2 regions of the Thiomicrorhabdus xiamenensis genome follow, and region 1 is predicted to be linked to the other one. Evidence: predicted binding sites of a transcription regulator. Region 1 holds the regulator's gene; the other holds the start of a gene.
What was found. Region 1 encodes HrcA, which represses chaperone genes, less so after heat shock. Its sites were predicted from a motif close to TTAGCACTCNNNNNNNNNGAGTGCTAA; they were not measured.
Positions count from the first base shown of each region.

Region 2: the regulator HrcA is predicted to act here: its motif matches at 1,060-1,086, upstream of HQN79_RS02195 (co-chaperone GroES).

Region 1 is NZ_CP054020.1:1,088,028-1,091,200, forward strand. It holds gene HQN79_RS05015 (NAD(+) kinase) at 70-945, opposite strand; gene hrcA (heat-inducible transcriptional repressor HrcA) at 1,148-2,152, shown strand; gene grpE (nucleotide exchange factor GrpE) at 2,269-2,850, shown strand; gene dnaK (molecular chaperone DnaK) at 3,048-3,173, shown strand, end outside.
Region 2 is NZ_CP054020.1:469,650-472,822, forward strand. It holds gene HQN79_RS02190 (diguanylate cyclase) at 1-736, opposite strand, end outside; gene HQN79_RS02195 (co-chaperone GroES) at 1,223-1,513, shown strand; gene groL (chaperonin GroEL) at 1,588-3,173, shown strand, end outside.

The sequences.
Region 1 (3,173 bases):
GAAAAAACCGAGAGAATTTTCATTCCGGCTTTAGATTACTTGAAAACGGTTACAAAATCCAAAGGTTTTTTACAGCTTATCTCCCCAGCGCAATTTTGCTCTGAGAAGTTCAAAATGATCGTGCCCTTTAGGGTGGATCATCTGAATGAATTTTTTGTGTCGGCTGATTGTTGTTTCGTGTCCCTGACCGATGTTGTGAGTCAGCTGGCCGTCACAGATAATATGTGCCATGCCGTTACAGTTTTTATGCGGGTAGATGCGCACTACGCTGCTGCCCGGAATAACATAAGGGCGCGTGCTCATGGTGTGCGGGTTGACCGAAACCAGACTGAGCACATCCAGACGCGGGTCGAGAATCGGCCCGCCCGCAGACAGGGCGTAGGCGGTAGAACCGGTCGGGGTGGCGATAATCATTCCATCGGAACGCTGGGTATTCAGAAAACGGCCGTCCACCTCGGTTTCGAATTCAATCATTCGCGGCGAGTCGGTTTTGTGAATCACGACGTCGTTGAGCGCCAGCTGATCGAATTCGAGTTTGCCGTCCTTTCGTATCTGAACATGGATCAGATTGCGTTGCTCGTATTCACACTCGCCGACCATGACTTCATCCAGTGTGTTGAGCATCTCGTTAGGCGAGATGTCCGTCAAAAATCCGAGACGTCCCAAGTTGATGCCGAGAATTGGAATGTCGTGATCGACCACGGAGCGGGCTACATCGAGAAAGGTGCCGTCTCCGCCGACAACGATGGCGATATCGATATGTTTGACCAGTTCCAGTCGGTCAATGACTTCGACGCCGTATCTCTGATGCGGGAAGTCGGCGCAGGAAGCCGAGTCCAGCAGGACCGTTTTGTCATGGCTAAGCAAATGCTGCAGCAGGCGATTGATCGTATCCCAGCAGGCAATGCCGTCGTATTTGCCAAAAATGCCGATTCGCTTAAACATGATTTTCTTTTCCTTCACTTCCCTCAAGGCTTGAATAAGAGGGGGATAAATTTATAATTTAGCACTCGTGCCAGGGGGAGTGCCAGACACTCTCGGAGTTTGCTGTTTGCAATTATATGAGAATAGCAAAATTCAATTTGTCCATCTCAAGGCTTTGCTTTCAATTTAAGTTGGTTTACGTATGTTAAATGATCGTTATCAAATGTTGTTTAAAAACTTGATGGGATTATACCTTAGCGACGGCAAGCCGGTAGGTTCGAACACCTTGAGCAAGCTGCCGGAAGTCGCCTTGAGTTCTGCGACCGTGCGGAATGTGCTGGCGGATCTGGAAAAGATGGGATTTCTGCACTCGCCGCACACCTCCGCCGGAAGGGTGCCTACCGATAAGGGATATCGACTGTTTGTCGATACTCTGCTGACCTATCAGGAACCGAGCAAGGTACATGAGCAGGATCTGCGTCAAAGGTTGTCGGTCGATCTCAATCAGGATCGTCTTTTGCAAGAAGCATCCAAACTGCTTTCCGGTCTGACCGGTATGGCGAGTCTGGTAATGCTGCCGCCGAAAACTCAGGAAAAACTGCAACAGGTCGATTTTCTGATGTTGTCGGCAAGACGCATTCTGGTGGTTTTGGTCTTCGGTGATCAGGATGTCCAGAATCGCATAGTGGAACTGGATCGGGATATTCAGTCCGATCAGCTGCAAAAACTGGCTAATTTCCTGAATCAGCAGTGTCTGGGGCTAAGCCTGCTTAAAGCACGGGAAAAACTTGCTTTGGCGGTCGAACAGAATCAGCTGCAGGAAGATTTCCCGTACAGTTCGTTGTTGCAATCGACCGACGATCTTTTGAATCAGCAGCTCAACGATCGAAAACCTCTGGTCGTGTCCGGCAAAACCAATCTTCTGGATTACCAGGAATTTGCGGATTCGCAGAAACTTAAACGTATTTATCACGCCTTTAACCAGCAGCAGGGATTGTTGGAACTGTTCGATAAAAGCCTGCAGGCGCCTGGGTTGAAAGTGTTTATCGGCAGCGAGTGCGGTAATGAGGTGTATCAGGGATGCAGCTTGATTACCCGGCCGTATGCGGTTGAAGATGAAGTGCTCGGCGTACTCGGTGTGATCGGACCGAGCAGAATGAACTACCAGAAAGTGGTGCCTCAGGTCGATTTGACCGGGAAAATTTTAAGTTCCCTCTTGAAAAAATAGCGGATGCCCCTTATGTCAAACCCTAGTCAAATACAGAAATAACTATTCGGCCGATGCGTTAAGCGTCGTCTGAAAGTGCAACAGAGATTTTAAACATTAAAAAATAGGAATACATCGTGGCTGAACAAAACCAGAAAGAGATGAATCAACAGGAAGTGGAAGAGAAGGTTGCAACGGCAGAAGAGGCGATGCAACAGAGCGAAGAGCAGCTGGAAGAGGCTCAGAAGGCAGTTGATAACGATATCGAGTCGATGCTGGCGGAAGCTAAAGACGAAGCGGCCAAGCATAAGGATATGGCGCTGCGTCTGCAGGCGGATATGGAAAACCTGCGTCGACGTACGCGTTTGGATTTGGAAGAAGCGCATAAGTACGCCCTGAAAAAATTTGTTGATGCATTGATTCCGGCAATGGATTCAATGGAAATGGGGATTGAAGCCGCGTCCAAAGAGGAAGCAACCAAAGAAAGCATTAAGGAAGGGGTCGAGATGACCTTTAAGCAGATGCTGGATGTGCTTGCCGAATTCAGTGTTGAGCGTATTGACCCGAAAGGGGAGAAATTCAACCCGCAGGATCATGAAGCGATGACGATGATTCCGTCTCCGGATCACGAATCGCAAACAGTCGTCGATGTTATCCAGAAGGGGTACAAGCTTAATGACCGTCTGGTTCGTCCAGCGCGAGTTATTGTCGCTCAATAAGGTTTTTGCCGAAGCTGAAGGGAAACGGTGAAAAAATGATAAAAAAATGCATTTTTCCCTTGAATCCTGAAAGAGCACCCCTATAAACAGTTCAAACGTAATTTTTAAACGAATTGAGTTCATAAAGAATTGTCAAAATTTGCCAACGGCTTAAACACGGTTTCGTGTTTATACCTATCAAACTGGAGAGAAATCAGATGGCTAAAATCATTGGTATCGACTTGGGTACAACCAACTCTTGTGTATCGGTAATGGAAGGGAAAGAAGTTAAGGTTATCCCGAATGCGGAAGGTGCGCGTACTACGCCTTCGATCGTTGCTTAC
Region 2 (3,173 bases), 620 kb from region 1:
GGTTTTCGAGGGCGTAGTGCCAGCCGCGAATGGTCGCGCGTTTAAAGGCTTCGAGCTGGTCGGGATGCTTACTTGCGAAATCTTGCGAGGTAAAGGTGAAATCGCCATAAGAGTTAATGCCGAAGGATTTTGGGTCGATCAGCGAGTAAGTGAGGTTTTTTTCGTTTAACTGAGCCGGTTCATTGGTGCTGAAAGCGGAATAAAAGTCGACTTTCTTATCGATAAAATCTTGAACATTAGCGCTATGCGGCAGTTGCTGAATATCGTCTGCAGTCAAGCCGGCTTTATTGAGTAAGGCGTAAATCTCATAATTGTGTGCAAACATTAATTTTTTCCCTGCAAGATCGTGCAGGGAGTCGATCGGTTTATGCGCCAGAAACACAATCGGGGAGTACTGCAAAGAAGGGAAAAGGATTTTGATCGGCTTGCCGTTGATGTAATCTTTGAGAATCAGACTTCCGTCCACGCCGATTTGGTAATCGCCGCTAACCACCTGATCGATGATGCTGTCTCCGTTCCAGGCATTCAGTTGAACGTCGAGGCCGGCATCGTTGTAGAAGCCTTTTTTTTGAGCGGCGTAGAATCCGGCATATTCGAATTGGTGATGCCAGTTGAAAAGCACTTTGATCGGAACCGGAGAATCCTCAGTGGCAATCGCTCTGAACGGAAATGTAAGACTGAGTAACCAAAAGAGAGTGACAACAAAAAACGCTAGACGGTTGCCGGTTGGTATCATCGCTTAAGGTTCCTTAAAAACTGCTTCTATCTCTTCAAGTATAAAGGGTGTAGAAACGATGTTTTAGTTTGTTTTACCCTGGAAAGAGTCTTTTCTGAGTGCTTACCATAGCAAAGTCTTGCGGTGCTTTTTTGTATTTATTATTTACTTGAACTCGTGGTCAGGAATGAGATGGCGATCCAGATCGATAAAAAACGCTATTGGAAACTCCCAGAAGAATCAATCGGATACTGTATCGATCCGACTTTTTTTGAATCGCTGGGTTGAAAATATTTCAAATGCCCCCATATCTGTTGACAGCTTTATGCTGATGAATAAAATGATTAGCACTCTAAAGTTTGGAGTGCTAATTTTTGCTTTATGCTTACGCGATTTGCCGCGGGCTTAAAGCACACGGATTGCTGTTTTAGTGGAATAGTTTAAACGGCGTCCGGAAAACCTCTTTTTTATATGTATTTTGATATCTAACTTTTTAGGGAGAAACCTATGAACATTAAACCTTTACAAGACCGCGTTGTGATTCGCCGTGTTGAAGAGAAAAAGCAAACTGAAAGCGGGATCCTTCTTCCGGGATCTGCTCAGGAAAAAGAGAACATGGGTGAAGTGGTCGCTGTAGGTCCTGGTAAGGCTTCTGATTCTGGCGCGATTATCGCCATGACAGTTAAGGTCGGCGATAAAGTTATGTTCGGTCAGTACTCTGGTCAGGAAGTTAAGGATGATAACGGCGAAGCGTTAATGATTATGCGCGAAGACGATATTATCGCGATCGTAGAGTAATAAGGTTGATTCAAATTTAGATTTAGTGGCCTGGATTTTCAGGTCGTCTTAACAAAATAGAGGAATTTAAGAAGATGGCAAAAGACGTCAAATTCGGTTTAGATGCTCGCGAAAAAATGGTTGATGGGATCAACATTCTTGCGGACGCAGTAAAAGTAACCCTTGGGCCTAAAGGTCGTAACGTTGTACTTGATAAGTCTTTCGGTGCGCCGACTGTAACTAAAGATGGTGTTTCTGTGGCACGTGAAATTGAACTTGAAGATAAGTTCATGAACATGGGTGCGCAAATGGTGAAGCAAGTTTCTTCACAGACCAACGATGTTGCCGGTGACGGTACCACAACGGCTACAGTTCTTGCGCAAGCGATCGTTCGCGAAGGGATGAAGTCGGTTGCAGCGGGTATGAACCCAATGGATCTTAACCGTGGTATTCACAAAGCGGTTGAAGCCGTTGTTGCGGAAATCAAAGCAATGGCTAAGCCTTGTGATACCAAAGCTTCTTGGGCTCAGGTTGGTACTATCTCAGCAAACTCCGACGCTAAAGTCGGTGAAATGATTGCCGAAGCGATGGAGCGTGTTTCTACCGAAGGTGTTATCACCGTTGAAGAAGGTTCTTCTCTGGAAGATGAACTGGTGGTTGTAGAAGGTATGGAATTTGACCGCGGTTACCTGTCTCCTTATTTCACGACTAACTCAGACAAAATGATTGCAGAGTTAGAAGCGCCATTCATCCTGTTCTACGATAAGAAAATTTCTAACATCCGTGATCTAATGCCGACGCTGGAAGCGGTTTCTAAAGCGAGCCGTCCACTGTTGATCATTGCGGAAGACGTTGATGGTGAAGCGCTAGCGACGCTAGTAATTAACCAAATGCGCGGTATTCTGAAAGTTGCGGCTGTTAAAGCGCCTGGTTTCGGTGAGCGTCGCCGTGCAATGCTGCAAGATATGGCCGTTCTAACCGGTGGTACGGTTATTTCTGAAGAAGTCGGTCTAAGCCTGGAATCTGTAACTCTGGACCTTCTTGGTGAAACTAAGTCTGCAGTCATTGGTAAAGACACCACTAAACTGATCGATGGTGCTGGTTCTAAAGATGATATCGACAGCCGTGTTGCGCAAATCAAAGCTCAGCTGGAAAGTACGACTTCCGAGTACGATAAAGAGAAGCTGCAAGAGCGTCTGGCAAAACTTTCCGGCGGTGTTGCGGTTCTTAAACTTGGTGCGGCTACCGAAGTTGAGATGAAAGAGAAGAAAGACCGTGTTGACGATGCGTTGCATGCGACGCGTGCTGCGGTTCAGGAAGGTATCGTTCCAGGTGGTGGTGTTGCTCTGGTTCGTGCGCTTTCTAAAGTGTCTGTTGAAGGTGATAACGACGATCAAAACGTCGGTATCCAGATCGCTATGCGCGCTATGCAGGAGCCAATGCGTCAGATCGCGGCAAACTGTGGTCTTGAAGGTTCTGTTATCGTAAACAAGGTAATGGAAGGTGAAGGTAACTTCGGTTTCGATGCGTCTAAAGAAGAGTATGTTGACATGCTTGAAGCGGGTATTATCGACCCAGCTAAAGTGACGCGTTCTGCACTGCAAAACGCAGCATCTGTTGCCGGTTTGGTTCTGACTACGGGCGCGGCGATTGCTGACCTGCCTTCAAAAGGTGGCGATGA